One region of the Kytococcus sp. Marseille-QA3725 genome, then DNA from elsewhere that is predicted to be linked to it. Evidence: riboswitches for the same ligand, from Rfam matches in the RefSeq annotation. Region 1 holds a riboswitch; the other holds the start of a gene.
The links. A riboswitch is a leader RNA that binds a small molecule or an ion and turns the genes downstream of it on or off. The one in region 1 is predicted to bind S-adenosylmethionine.

Region 1 (7,230 bases):
GTCCATCCGCGGGGCGTTCGGGAAGTCCCCCTGCTGGCCGTGACCCTGCTGGGGGTAGCCCTGCGGCTGGCCACCCTGCTGCGGGTAGCCGTTGTTCTGCGGCGGGTAGGTCATGTGTGTGTCCCTTCGTCGACTGTTCACGAACTGCGTCCATTGTCCCTGTGCCGGTGGTCGGCTCGCTCCCTGCCCCGCCGAAGGGGCCGGGACGGGCTCCACGCCGAGTCGGCCCCTGCCGTCCGCGTGGCTGCGGCGCGATGATGACCCGGGATACGTCGGCGCACCGACCTCCCTCCGGACTGAGGGAGAATGCCCCCATGAGTGACACCTCCCTCCTGCCCGATGCCGCCGCCGGAGCCGGGGTCCTTCTCGCCGCCATGTACGGCACCAGTGGTGTGACCAAGCTGGGTGCCCCCGAGAGCACCGAGAGCGCCTTCCACCAGCTGCGGCTCCCGGCCTGGCTGGTGCGGATGAAGGCCCCCGCCCTGCTGGGCCCCGGCGAGATCCTCCTCGCCCTGGCCCTGCTGCTCCTGCCAGCCCCCTGGTACTGGCTGCCGGCCGTGGCCGCCCTGCTGCTCGGCATCGTCTACACGGTGCTCATCGTGCGCGCCCTGGGCTTCGACGTGCCGGTGACCTGCGGCTGCTTCGGGGCGCTCGGACAGGGCGAGGTGACCCGCAGCACCGTCGTCCGCAACCTGGTGCTGGTCGCGCTGGGCGTCGTGACGGTCGCGGACGCGGCCGCCGGCGGCAGCGTGATCGGCCGCCTGCTCACGGGCACCGGGCTCTGGTGGTGGCTGCCGGTCCTGGCCGCGGCGGTGGCCCTCACCTGGCTGATCGGCGGCGGGTCGTCCTCGGCCCGCGACGCCGGTGCGGTGCGGGACCCGCAGCCGGGCGACGAGGCCGTCACCCAGGAGGCGCCGCAGGAGGAGCTCGACTACCTGCGCACCCCCATCCCGTACGTGCAGGTGGAGAGCGACGAGGGCCCGCTGCACCTGCGCGACCTGGCCCGCCAGAAGGCGTGGCTGGTGCTCTACGTGAGCCTGGGCTGCGGCGGCTGCACCACGGCCCTGGAGCGGGCCGAGGAGTTCGCCGAGGAGTTCCCGCACGTCGGCGTCCTGACCGTCACCACCACTCCCTCGGCACCCGACCACCCGGCCCGCCCGGAGCACGGGGTGGTCGCCTACGACGAGGACCAGCGCCTGCGGCAGACCATGCAGTTGTGGAGCACCCCGACGGCGTTCGTCATGGGCGCCGACGGCCTGCTCGCCGGCGGCCCGGTCGCCGGCGGCAGCCTCTGCGTCCGCTTCATGGACGAGATCTCCGAGGAGCTGCGGACCGCCGCCGAGTGAGCCTCACTCGGCGGGCACGACCGTGCCGTCGTACTCGGAGCGGATGAACTCGGCCACCTCCTTGCCGGCCAGCAGCTTCGCCAGCTTCTTCAGCCGCGGGTCCTCGGCATCCTCGGTGCGCACGACCAGCAGGTTGGCGTACGGGTTGCCCTCCGCCTCCTCGAGCGCGAGCGCGTCGTCGGTGGGCCTGAGGTCGGCCTCGATGGCGTAGTTGCCGTTGATGACGGCGGCGTCCACGTCGCCCAGCGAGCGCGGCAGCTGGGCGGCCTCGAGCTCGGTGATCTCCGGCCCGCCGTCCTTCACGTCGCCCACCGTCGGGGCGGCGTCCCCGGTGTCCTCGAGCTCCAGGACGCCCTGGTCGGCCAGCAGCCGCAGGGCGCGGCCACCGTTGGAGGGGTCGTTGGGGATGGCGATCTTGCTGCCGCTCGAGAGCCCGGCGAGGTCGTCGACCTTCTCGGAGTACACCCCCAGCGGCTCCAGGTGCACGGCGCCCAGGCTGGTGAAGTCGTACCCGGCGGCCTCCTCCTGCTCGTCCAGGTAGGGCTGGTGCTGGAAGTAGTTGGCGTCCAGGTCGCCGGCGTCCAGCGCCTCGTTCGGCTGCACGTAGTCGGTGAACTCGACCACCTCGATCTCCAGCCCCGCGTCCGCGGCGAGCTCGTCCCGGACGAAGGTGAGGATCTCCCCGTGGGGCACGGGGTTGACCCCCACCCTCAGGGTGTCGCCCCCGGACCCGCGGCCGCAGGCACCGAGGGTGATCGAGGAGGCGAAGGCGGCGGTCAGCGTGAGGACGGTGCGGCGGGTGGGGTGGGTGGGATTCATGGTTCTCTCCTGTGGGATGTAGCGGGGTGGTGAGGCTGGGTGACGGAGGGGGCGGCGCCTGCCCCCCGGGACGGACGGCTCAGTCGACCTGCACGACGGTCCCCTGCCAGGTGTCCTGGATGAACTCGCCCACCTCGGGTCCGTGGAGGACCTCTGCCAGGGCGGCCAGGTGCTCGTCGTCGGCCTCCTCGGCGGTGGTGACCAGGTTGATGACGAAGCGCTCGTCGTCCGGCTCCTCCCGGACCAGCGCCTCGTCCACCTCCAGGCCGTTCTCCACGGCGTAGTTGCCGGGGACGGCGCTGACGTCCACGTCCCCCACCGAGCGCACGGTCTGGGCCGCCTCGACCGGCACGAACTCGAGGTCGTGGGGGTTCTTCCGCACGTCCTCGGGGGTCGGCGGCGTGTCTCCGGTGTCGGCCAGCTCGATCAGGCCCTCCTCCTCGAGCAGCCACAGACCGCGGGCCCCGTTGGTGGGGTCGTTCGGGACGGCCACGCGGGCGCCCGAGGGCAGGTCGTCCAGGCTGTCGACCTTCTCGGAGTACAGGCCCATCGGCTGGTTGGAGATCCCGTCGACGATCTCGAAGTCGTACCCGGCGGCCTTCTCCTGGCTCTCCAGGAAGAGCTCGTGCTGGTAGTAGTTCGCGTCCACCGAGCCCTCGTGCAGTGCCACGTTCGGCTGCACGTAGTCGGTGAACTCCTCGACCTCCAGCTCGAATCCGTTCTCGGCGTCCAGCTCCTCGTCGTCGACGAAGCGCAGGATCTCGGCGTGCGGGGTCGGCGTCGCGGCCACCTTCACGACCGGCACGTCGCCGGCCGAGGCGTCACCCCGGCCGCAGCCGGTGAGCGCCAGCCCGGACAGGGCCAGTCCGGCCAGGGCGACGGCGGTGCGCGAGGGAGTGGGACGGGTGGCGGAGCTCTCGGCGGGGGGCATGGCAGGTCCTCTCGGGAGGGTTCACGGGTAGGGGGTGCCTTGGGCACGACCGGGTGCGGTCTGCCGTGGCGGGTGGTGGGCCCGGTCCGTGCCGGGCGGGTGGGGGGGGGGGTGAGGACGCCGCCGGTGGTCGGCGGCGTCTCCCCGTCAGTGGCGGGTGAGGCGGGCGGCGGTGTCCCCGACGAACTGCACGAGGACCACCAGGGCCATGAGCACCAGCACGCAGGCGATGGTCACGGTCATGTCGAACCGCTGGTAGCCGTAGCGGATGGCGAGGTCGCCCAGTCCCCCGCCACCGACAGCACCGGCCATCGCGGAGTAGCCGATGAGCGCGACGACGGTGACGGTGAGGCCGGCGATCAGGCCCGGAAGCGCCTCGGGCAGCAGCACCGCCCGGATCACCTGACCGCGGCTGGCCCCCATCGCGGAGGCGGCCTCCACCTTGCCCGGGTCGACCTCCCGCAGCGCCGTCTCCACGAGGCGGGCCAGGAACGGGATGGCGCCCAGGGTCAGCGGCACGGCGGCCGCCGTCGGGCCGATGGTGGTGCCGGCCAGCACCTTGGTCATCGGGGCCACGAGCACCAGCAGGATGATGAACGGGATGGAGCGGCCCGCGTTCACGACGGCGGCCACCACCGCGTTGAGCAGGCGGTGCGGGAACAGCCCGCCGGGCGCCGTGGCCACGAGCAGAACGCCCAGCGGCAGGCCGACCAGCAGACCGATCCCGGTTGCCAGCCCCACCATGTAGAGGGTGTCCAGGGTGCCGGAGACGAGCTCCTCGACGAGGCGGTCGGTGGTCATGCGAGGGTCTCCTGTCGGGCGGGCTCGGTGACGAGCAGGTCGAGGGTGCCGATGCGCGAGCCGTGGAGGTTCTCCACGCGGGCCGCGGCCACCTGCACCCGGTGGCCGGTGGCGGTGAGCTCGGCGATGATGGCGTCCTCGTCCTGGGTGGCCAGGTCGAGGGTGAGGAGGCGCGCACCGGGCGGCAGCCCGGCGGCCTCCAGCGGGCGCACGGGGCGCGGCACGAGCTGGGAGGCAAGGGTGCTCCCCCGGGTGGCGGCGACCTCCGCCAGGGAGCCGGACTCCACGACCCGACCGGCCGAGAGCAGGGTCACTGCATCAGCCACGCGGGTGACGACGTCCATCTCGTGCGTGATGAGCACGGTGGTCAGCCCGAGGTCCTCAGTGAGCTCGCGCAGCAGGTCCAGCACGCCGTCGGTGGTCTCCGGGTCGAGCGCGCTGGTGGCCTCGTCGCAGAGCAGCACCGCGGGGCCGGTGACCAGCGCCCGGGCGATCGCGACGCGCTGCTTCTGCCCGCCGGAGAGCTGCCGCGGGTGCGCTCCGGCGCGATCGGCGAGCCCGACGCGCTCCAGGAGCTCGGCGGCCCGCCGGGCCCGCTCGGTGCGGCCGACCCCGGCCAGCTCCAGCGGCAGCGCGACGTTCTGTGCGGCGGTGCGCGAGTCCAGCAGGTTGAAGTGCTGGAAGATCATGCCGATCTCACGGCGGGCCCGACGCACCTCCCCGGCCCGCAGCGCCGTCAGCTCACGGCCGTCCACGGTCACGCTGCCCGAGGTGGGGCGCTCCAGCAGGTTGATGCAACGCACCAGCGTCGACTTGCCGGAGCCGGACGGCCCGACGACGCCGTGCACGCTGCCACGGTCAATGTGCAGGGAGACCTCGTCCAGGGCGTGGACGGGCTCTCCCCCACCGGTGGGGAAATAGGTCTTGGACACCTTGTCCAGGGTGATCATGAAGGTCCTTCCGGGCACGACGGAATGACCCGACGGACACCTGGGAATGCCGAGGCAGACCCGGGTCGACGCCGGGGGCGAAAAAAGGGGGGCGTGGGTTCTGAGGGCCTGGGGACTACCGGGTCCGACGACGACTCACCACGGGGTGAGGGGTCGATGGTCCGGCAGGAGCCTCAGGACCTCGTCCACATACAGCAGATGCGCATCGTTTCCTCCATCGTTTCTGGCGTTAGCACCCTCGCCCTGCCGGGGGGTTGCTGCGGTTTCAGGGAGCCAGATCTCTCCACCGCTCTGGATACAGTGCGCTCAAGATACGCCGCGAGAAGGAATTCGCCAAATGCGCCCCTCCCCGCCTCGTCCTGCGGCCAGGCGGCCGCGGGCTCGGTACCGTTGCCCCCACCGTGGGGCGTCCTGCCCCGCACGCACACCCGCCCGGGACACCCGGGCGCTGACACGAGAGGGGAACGCCGATGAAGACCTTCGGCAAGATCCTGTTCTTCCTGGGTGTCCTGTCGCTGGTCCTCGGCATCATCGGGGCGATCGTGGCCGGCACCTCCTTCGGCTCGGCGAACGACGCCCTCACCGAGAAGGAGACGATCAACGGCGCCACCTCGGTCTCCATGGACGACGACGAGTCGCGCATGCTCCTCGGGGACAGCTCCGGCGACGCCTCCGAGTGCTCCGCGACCGGCGGCAGCATCGAGGCGATGCCGGCCAACGCCGACTTCGAGATCAACGGCGACCAGGTCCTCGGCACGCTGACGGCCGACGGCGAGGGAGACGTCATGGTCACCTGCCCCGGCAGCGACTACGCACTCTCCGGACCCGGTGAGTTCTCCGACTTCATGAAGCTCGGTCTGGGCGCGCTGGCCGCGATCATCTTCGGCCTGCTCGGCCTGTTCCTCATGGCGGTCGGTGGCCTGCTCTGGTTCCTCGGTCGCCGCAAGCAGAAGCAGCAGACCTACTCGCACTACAGCAACGGCGAGTACTCCGACCAGTTCGCCCGCTCCGCCCCGTACAGCCAGCAGGGTCACCAGGCCCCGCCGGCCCCGTACGCCTCCACCGACCGGCCGACTTACGGCGAGCCGGTGCGCGACGACCGGTCCTGGGACCGCGGGGACAACACCCCGCCCCCGCCGCCCCGCGGCTGACCACACACCGTGCCCCCGCGGCACGACACCGACGAGGAGGGTCCCGGCGTGTGCCGGGACCCTCCTCGTCGTTCGTCCACACACCGGTCAGGAGGGAGACCCTCCGGGGGACCTCCCCCGTCGCACCGTCGGCGGGGGCCCAGTGCCTCTGGAGCGTCCGATGAGGGGCGCCGGCAAGGTCCTCACCGTGCTGGGCCTGGTGTTCCTCGTCCTGGCGATCATCGCGGCCGTCTTCGGCATGCTGGGGGCGATCTTCGGCTTCTCCCTGGCCCTGCTGCTGCTCGGCCTCGGCATCCTGCTGTGGATCCTGGGACGCCGCTCCCACCGGCCCCCGCAGGCCCCGTACGGAGGTCCCCCATACGGGGGTCCGGGTGGGTACGGCGCGTACGCCGCCCAGCGCTCGTAGTGGTCGAGCACGTCGTGGCACAGGGTGTCCGCGTCGTACCCGAGCACGTCGTAGACCTCACCGGTCGGCAGGGCGACCTCCAGCCGGGTGGTCGTGTCGTCGGCCTCCAGCACGCGGGCGCCGTAGCTCGGCTGCGGCACCACCCGCACCTGCACCGGGTAGCGGAAGGGGTCCATCGGCCCGCTCCCGTCGGCCATCACCGGCGCCGGCACGATGAGGGCGGCACGACGCTTGACGCGGCCCCGCTCCAGCGGCTCGCTGGCCTCGACCCGCGCCTCCACGCCCTGCCCCCGCAGCTCGGTCGCCACCGACTCCAGGGCCGGGAGCACCGTCTCGTCGAGCCGCGCGGTCGCACGACCGACGCTCACCGAGCCGAGCGCCAGACCGAGTCGACGGCGCCACGAGCCACCGTGCTCCTCGCCGCGGGCCAGCTGACCGGTCAGCGAGGCACGGTGCGCGTCCGCCCGGGCCCGCTCGGCCTCGAGGGCCCGGTGCAGGCCCACCATCACCAGGATCATCACCACGGCGAACGGCAGGCCCATCACGATGGTGGCGCTCTGCAGCGCCGGGATGCCGCCCACCAGCAGCATCGCGATGGTGAGCACACCGGTCGCGACGGCCCAGAAGATGCGCAGCGCCGGGTGGGCGTCGTGCTCCGGGTCCGGCAGGTACGAGGACAGGTTGGCCATGACCAGCGCACCGGAGTCGGCGGAGGTCACGTAGAACAGCAGCCCGACGAAGGTGGCCAGACCCACGAGCACCATCGGCAGCGGGTGGTCCTGCAGGAGGGTGAAGAAGCCCTGCTCGGGCGAGTTCATGGCCAGCT
Region 2 (7,230 bases), 1.2 Mb from region 1:
AGTCGCACGCCACGGTGCACCAGCTCGTCACCACCGTCACGGGACGCCTGTCTCCCGGGCTCGGGACGCTCGACCTGCTGCGGGCGACCTTTCCCGGCGGGTCGATGACGGGCGCACCGAAGCTGCGTTCCATGGAGCTCCTGGACTCCCTGGAGGACGGCCCGCGCGGGGTGTACTCCGGCACGCTCGGGTACCTGTCGGCCACCGGTGCGGCGGATCTCGCGATCGTCATCCGCACCGCCGTCGTCGGGGGCGGCAGGGTCGAGATCGGGGCGGGCGGGGCCGTGGTGCTCGCCTCCGACCCCTCGGAGGAGTTCGACGAGATGGTGGCGAAGGCCTCGGCTGTCTGCCGGTGAGGGACGCGGTCCTCCCCTCGCCTCAGGCGAGCGCCTCGCGCAGCACCTGCCCCGTCGCCTCGGACTCGATGAGGAAGCCGTCGTGGCCGGCGTCGGTGTCGATCTCGACGTACGCCCCGCCCGTGCCGGCGGCCACCCGGCGCACCTCGGCCGGGGACACCAGCCGGTCGCTGCTCACCGCGACCGTGGTGACCCGGGCCCGGATCCCGGCCAGAGCGGCCTCCACGCCGCCCCGTGCACGCCCGACGTCGTGGCCCGCCATGGCGTCGGAGAGGGCGAGGTAGGCACCGGGGTCGAAGCGCTCCACGAAGACGTGCCCGTGGTGGTCGAGCCAGGAGCCCACACAGGACCGCGGGTCGACCGCGGCCGGGTCCCCGAACCGTCGCTCCAGTCCGTCGGCGCTGCGGTAGGTCAGCATCGCCATCCGGCGCGCCAGGGCGAGTCCCGCCACCGGGCCGGGGCCCGGGTGGTAGTCACCCTGCGCCCAGGCCGGATCGCCCTCGACGGCTGCTCGCTGCAGGGCCACACCGGCCCGGAGGTCCGCCGAGGCCACCGCGGGGGCGGCCACGACGCAGAGGTGCCCGACCTCCACCTCCTGCTGCAGACCCCACTCCAGGGCCCGCATGCCACCGGCCGAGGCACCGATGACGTGCGCCACCCGCCGCACCCCGAGGGCCTGCAGGGCAGCAACCTCCACGGCCACCTGGTCGCGCACCGTCACCGCCGGGAAGCGGCTGCCCCAGGCCCGGCCGTCCGGGGCCGTGCTGGCCGGGCCGGTGGTGCCGCTGCAGCCGCCCAGGACGTCGGGGGCGACGACGTGGAGGCGCTCGGTGTCCAGCGGCCGCCCCGGCCCGATGACGTCGGGCCACCACCCGTCCGGCGCGTGCGACGGCCCGCCCGGTCCCCCGACGTGGGAGTCCCCCGTGAGTGCGTGCAGCACCACCACGACGTTGGAGCCGTCGGCGGCCGGCGGTGGCCCCCAGGAGCGGACGGCGACCTCGGGACGCAGCAGCTCCCCGGACTCCAGCCGCACCGGGCCGGGCCGCAGCAGGCGTCGGGTGGGAGCCGCGGCAGGGCCCGGGCGGACCTCCGTGCCCGGCTCCCCGGGCCGCACTGCACCCCGGCCCGCACCCGGCGCGACGCCCCGGACGCACTCCCACGCGGGCGCCTCGGACAGGAACACGCCGCTCACCGCGCCACGCCCTCGGTGCTCGGCAGGGCCGCGAAGCCCCGCTCGAGGTCGGCGAGCAGGTCGTCGACGTCCTCGATGCCCACGCTCAACCGCACCAGGCCCGGTGCCACACCCGCGGCGCGCTGCTCCTCCTCCGAGAGCTGGGCGTGGGTGGTCGAGCCCGGATGGATCACCAGCGAGCGCACGTCCCCGATGTTGGCCACGTGGCTGTGCAGCCGCAGCGCGGAGACGAACGCCCGGCCGGCCTCGGCGCCACCGGCGACCTCGAAGGAGAGGACCGACCCCGGCCCCTCGGGCAGGTAGCGCCGGGCCACCTCGTGGGAGGGATGGTCGGGCAGTCCGGCCCAGTGCACGCGCTCGACCTGCGGGTGCGCGGCGAGCCACTCGGCGATCACCCGCGCGTTGGCGACGTGTCGCTCCATCCGCAGCGTCAGCGTCTCCAGCCCCTGTGCGATGAGCCAGGCGTTGAACGGGGCCACCGACGAGCCGAGGTCACGCAGGAGGACCACTCGGGCACGCAGGATGAAGGAGAGGTTCACACCGAAGGCACCGCCCTCCCCGAGGTCGCGGGCGAAGACCAGCCCGTTGTACGTGTGGTCGGGTTCGGTGAAGTGCGGGAACCGGTCCCCGTGGGCCCCGTAGTCGAAGCGGCCGCCGTCGACGATCGCACCGGCCACCGCGGTGCCGTGCCCACCGAGGAACTTGGTGGCCGAGTAGACGACCACGTCGGCCCCGTGCTCCAGGGGCCGCAGCAGGGCCGGTGTGGCGATGGTGTTGTCCACCACCAGCGGAACCCCCACCTCGTGGGCCACCTCGGCCACGGCGGCGACGTCGAGCACCACTCCGGACGGGTTCGCGATGCTCTCGGCGTAGAAGGCCTTGGTGTGCTCGGTGACCGCCTCGCGCCAGGCAGCCGGGTCGGTCGGGTCGACGAAGCTCACCTCGATGCCGAGGCGCCGCAGGGTGACGGAGAAGAGGTTCTGCGTGCCGCCGTACAGGTGGCTGGAGGCCACGACGTGGTCCCCGGCGTCGCACAGGTTGAGCAGGGCCAGGGTGGTGGCCGACTGCCCGGAGGAGAGCAGCAGGGCACCGACCCCGCCGTCGAGGGCCGCGAGCCGCTCCTCGACGGCCTCGCTGGTGGGGTTGTTCAGCCGGGTGTAGATGGGGCCGAGCTCCGCGAGCGCGAAGCGGCCGGCGGCCTGGTCGGCGTCCCGGAACACGTAGCTCGTGGTCTGGTACAGCGGCAGGGCGCGGGACCCGGTGTCCGAGTCGGGCACCTGACCGGCGTGGACCGCGCGGGTGGACAGGCCCCAGGTGACCTCGTCAGCGGCGGACGGGGTGGTGGTGCCGGTCTCCGGGTGCGCCGTCTCGGCGGGGGTCGCGGTGGTGGAGGTGGGATCGGTGGACTGCGTCATGGCGTCTCCTGGGTGTGCGTGGCCGCCCCGCGGTGCACGTCACGCAGGGGGGTACGGCCTGCCGACCACCCGGTGGACGGGTGGCGGCGGGAAAGGTGGTCGTCGGGCCTCGAGGGCTCGGCGCAGGGGCTCAGTGGGCCCGCTGCGCCTGCGGCATTCGTATCGACGACGACGGGATGACCAGGACGGCAGGACCGGCCACGGCGGTGCGCGTCAGGTGGGTGGAGGTGCGCTGCTGCATCTCGATCTCCTTCGCATCGATCGTGGCAGTGGCACCCGTGGGTCGGACCTCTCGGTCCGCCGGGTTGCCGCGGCGTCGTGGAGCCACGTCTCTCGGCCGCTCTGGATGAGTTCCCGGCACTGTACGCCTCTGCTCCCCAAGGGGCAAGGGTGCATTTCACCGGACCCCGGCCACCTCAGGCGTTCCGCCCCTGGCCCAGCCGGCCGCGCCGAGCCCGCCCTCCGGACACCGGCCTCAGGCGTTCAACCCCCGAGCCTCGACGGCCCACCGCTCCCGGACCTGCCCGGCCTCCTCGACCAGCAGCTCGTCGGTGAGGTTCACCGCGTTGCAGACGTGGTTGGGCACCACCCGCACGACGCTGCCCCGGGCGGGCAGCGGCTCCCCGTCGGGCAGCACGACCACGGCGTGGTGCTCCGAGAGCAGCTCGATCCGGGCCTCCGGGTGGTCCAGCAGGCGCCCGTACCCCGAGGCCCACCCGGGACGGTCGGCGCCGAGGGCCTTGCTGCCGGCATCGAGCACCAGGCGCCCTCCCGCGTGGGAGACGACGGTGGAGTGCACGGTCAGTGCGATCTCCTCCGGTGTGCAGGTGCCGAGCTCCCACTGCTGCGCGTCGCCGAAGACGTAGACACCGGGGCGCAGCTCGTCGAAGCCGCTCTCCTCCAGCGCCACCGAGGGGGTGGATCCGCCGGAGACCAGCGGGGCGGGCACGCCGGCCCGCCGGAGGACGTCAGCGGCCCGGGCGATGACCGCGGCCTCGTCGGCGACCACCTGCTCGCGCCCCTCGGGGGTGTAGCTGTGGCCGGGGAAGGTGAAGACACCGCGCACCACCAGACCGGCCCGGAGGGCGGCGCGTGCCACCGCCTCGATCTCCTCGGGCTCGCACCCGCTGCGGTGGTGGCCGGTGTCGACCTCCACCACGAGCTCCGGCCGGGTCGTGGGCACCTCGCCCCGCGTCCGCAGCCCGCCGACCGAGCACACCCGGTCGTCCGAGCTGGACGTGTCGTCCGGTCGGGCCGACGACGCACCCCACAGCCCGGCGAGGCGCTCGACGGCCTCGACCGAGTCGACCCCCACGGCCAGACGCACCCGGGCAGCCAGCTCGGCGGCCCGGCGGGCCTGGTCGGCCGTCCACCACACCGGGTAGGCGATGAGCAGATCACCGCAGCCGGCGTCCGCGAACACCTCGGCCTCCCCCAGGGTCGCGACCGTCAGCCCGACCGCCCCGGCCTCCAGCTGCAGGGCCGCGATGCGGGGGCACTTGTGGGTCTTCGCGTGCGGACGCAGGGCCTGCCCACGGGAGGCGGCCAGCGCGGCCATGCGCTCCACGTTCGCCCCCAAGCGCGCCCGGTCCACCACCACCCGCGGGGTGGGCGGCAGATGAGGTGCCTCTGCGGCCTGCTGCACCGGCGCGCCCACCTCAGCGCCCCAGCAGGGCGACGAGCTGGTCCATCGGGTGGTCCGAGCGCGGACGGGTCGGCGGCCCGAAGAGCCCCATGGCCCGCCCCTGCTCCACCCGAGGCTTCTCGTAGGCGAAGGCCACGCCCACCGCATCGGTGAGGACGGGCACGCCCACGCCACCAGCCTGCGCGACGTCCCAGGCGTGGACGGTCAGGTCCACCAGCATCTGGTGGGCGTACTCCCCCACGGTCTGCTCGCCCCCGGTGAACGCCACCGGCTGCTCCACGTCGTCCACCTGTGCCCAGGCCTGCAGCGCGCCGAGCATCGCCATCCGCCAGGACCGGCGGGCCGCGTCCGGGGAGTCGCCCAGCACGTTGCCGTCGTAGCGGTCCCCCACCTGCTCCAGGGACTCCCCGCGCAGCAGGTGCGGTGCCCACAGGTGCTCGGCCACGACGTGGTTGGCGACGTCCCGCACCGTCCACCCGGTGCACGGGGACGGTCGCCCCCAGGCCTGGTCGTCGAGGCGGTCGAGCACGACGCCGAAGGCGCGTGCGGACTCCGGCAGCAGGTCGATGGCCTGCCGGGAGGTGGACGGGGCAGCAGCAGTCATGCCGGCACGGTATCCGCCACCCCGGGAGCCGCACGCGACCGAGAGCCGCTCCTGGGGACGGCGGGCGTGGGTGACGCGACCCGTCACAGCGGCATACGGTGGGCCCATGGATCTGCAGCGACCCCAAGCCCCTGAGCCCTACGGTCTCCTGCCGGAGACGGCCTCCTTCGAGGTGACGAGCCGCGACGTGCGCGAGGGTGAGCCGATGGACGCCCGACACGCGCAGGATGGCGAGGAGACCTCCCCGCACCTGGCGTGGAGCGGTGCCCCGGAGGGCACGAAGTCGTTCGCCGTCTCCTGCTTCGACCCCGACGCCCCGACCCCGGCCGGGTTCTGGCACTGGACGGTGCTCAACATCCCCGCCGACGTGACCGAGCTGGCGGCCGACGCTGGCGCCGAGGGCGGGCACAACCTGCCCGAGGGCGCCTTCATGCTGAACGCCGACTCGGGTGTCAAGGCCTGGTCCGGCATGGCCCCGCCGCCCGGCGACGTACCCCACCGGTACATCTTCGCCGTGCACGCGCTGGACACCGAGGACCTCGGCCTGGACCAGTCCGCCACGGCCACCGTGGGCGCGTTCACCATGCTCTTCCAGACGCTGGGCCGCGGCACCCTCACCGGCACCTACCAGGTGCAGGAGGGCTGACATGGGTGCTCGCCCCCGGGTCCTCGGCCCGCTCGTGCTCACCGCCGGCGCAACGGCCATGACGGCCCTGCCGGACTGGGTGCCCCAGCGTCGCGTGCGCTGGCCGATGCAGGGGGCCCTGTCGCTCACCACCGCCATGGCCTACGCCGTCCTGACCCCCGAGCGGCTGGCTCCGGGCACCGGGACCCGGACCACGGACGAGGAGGCGCCGTCCGCGGAGCAGGAGCAGGCGGCGGGCTCGTCCGACTGGGACGAGCAGTCGCTGCCGGCCGCCGCACAGGGGCTGGACCAGCCCGACATCCGGGTGTCCCCGGCCACGTGGGCGGTCGTGGGCGGGCTCGCCGTGGCGTCCGTGGCCGGTGGCTTCGCCCTCGAGCACTGGCTGGTGCGGAAGCTGGCCGCCCGCGGTGTCGAGCACCCGTGCACGGCACTGGCCCTGGGCTGCGCACCCCTGGCCTTCGCCGCGGCCGTGGCGGGCTGACCGGCGCGGCACCGCTCCGGAAGCACGAAAGGAGCCCCACCAGAGGGTGGGGCTCCTCTCATGTCCGGGGACTCGCCGAGGGACGTCAGCCCGCGTGCTGGCAGGTCTTGCAGCTGCAGTCGGTGCAGGTGCAGGAGGAGCAGCTGTCGGTGCAGTTCGCGCACTCGCAGGTGGCGTGCACGCAGTTGGCGCAGGTGCAGTCCTTGCCGGCGGAGCAGGTCGCACACGGCCCCTCGCACCCGCAGGCGCAGGAGGAGCACTCGTCGTAGTGGCCCTCGTGCTCGCGGTGCGCGTGGCCGTCGTGCAGGTAGTCCACGTGGTTCAGGTGCACGATCGCCTCGTGACCGCAGTCCGGACCGTGGGTGTGGGCGTGCTCGGTGTGGGTCTCGTGGGTGATGGTGGTCATGCGTCCTCCTGTCGTGCGGAGCCCTCGCCCCGCTCCCGCGGCGCGGGCTCTGTGTGGTCGTGCTCGCTGGCGTGCGCCAACGTGTCCGCGACCACGTGGAGCACGTGGTCGTCGAGGATCGAGTAGTGGGAGACGCGTCCCTCGCGACGGACACTCACGAGGCACTGGTCCCGGAGCACCCGCAGGTGCTGGGAGACCAGTGGCTGCGACTGCCCCACCGCCTCCACCAGGTCGGAGACCGTCCGCTCGCCCTCGGCGAGCAGCTCGATCAGCTGGATGCGGAGGGGGGACGAGAGCACCCGGAAGGTCCCGGCCGCCTGCTCGCGCAGACGCTGCTGCTCGTCCTGCGTTCCCTTCGAACTCATGCGTTGACTCTAATATGCGAACCACCGCATATGCAAGGCGGCGCATGCGTTCCGTGGTCAGGCCGGGCCCGCACCCACGGCCGCGTAGAGTCGGTGGGGTGACTCACGAGGAACGCATCG

Region 2: it holds a riboswitch for S-adenosylmethionine, as region 1 does, so the genes downstream of both, ACY8FT_RS07675 (O-acetylhomoserine aminocarboxypropyltransferase/cysteine synthase family protein) here and ACY8FT_RS02120 (methionine ABC transporter ATP-binding protein) in region 1, are expected to answer to the same signal.

Annotation. Positions count from the first base shown of each region.
Region 1 is NZ_JBUCLA010000001.1:459,185-466,414, reverse strand. It holds gene ACY8FT_RS02145 (hypothetical protein) at 1-114, opposite strand, end outside; gene ACY8FT_RS02140 (MauE/DoxX family redox-associated membrane protein) at 315-1,346, shown strand; gene ACY8FT_RS02135 (MetQ/NlpA family ABC transporter substrate-binding protein) at 1,350-2,165, opposite strand; gene ACY8FT_RS02130 (MetQ/NlpA family ABC transporter substrate-binding protein) at 2,245-3,096, opposite strand; gene ACY8FT_RS02125 (methionine ABC transporter permease) at 3,244-3,897, opposite strand; gene ACY8FT_RS02120 (methionine ABC transporter ATP-binding protein) at 3,894-4,847, opposite strand; SAM riboswitch class I at 5,059-5,149, opposite strand; gene ACY8FT_RS02115 (hypothetical protein) at 5,318-5,998, shown strand; gene betT (choline BCCT transporter BetT) at 6,086-7,230, opposite strand, start outside.
Region 2 is NZ_JBUCLA010000001.1:1,663,735-1,670,964, forward strand. It holds partial or broken gene ACY8FT_RS07665 (chorismate-binding protein) at 1-356, shown strand, start outside; gene metX (homoserine O-acetyltransferase MetX) at 379-1,548, opposite strand; gene ACY8FT_RS07675 (O-acetylhomoserine aminocarboxypropyltransferase/cysteine synthase family protein) at 1,545-2,963, opposite strand; SAM riboswitch class I at 3,215-3,316, opposite strand; gene ACY8FT_RS07680 (alanine racemase) at 3,439-4,608, opposite strand; gene ACY8FT_RS07685 (TIGR03086 family metal-binding protein) at 4,622-5,212, opposite strand; gene ACY8FT_RS07690 (YbhB/YbcL family Raf kinase inhibitor-like protein) at 5,319-5,858, shown strand; gene ACY8FT_RS07695 (hypothetical protein) at 5,860-6,339, shown strand; gene ACY8FT_RS07700 (hypothetical protein) at 6,425-6,745, opposite strand; gene ACY8FT_RS07705 (ArsR/SmtB family transcription factor) at 6,742-7,110, opposite strand; gene ACY8FT_RS07710 (NYN domain-containing protein) at 7,209-7,230, shown strand, end outside.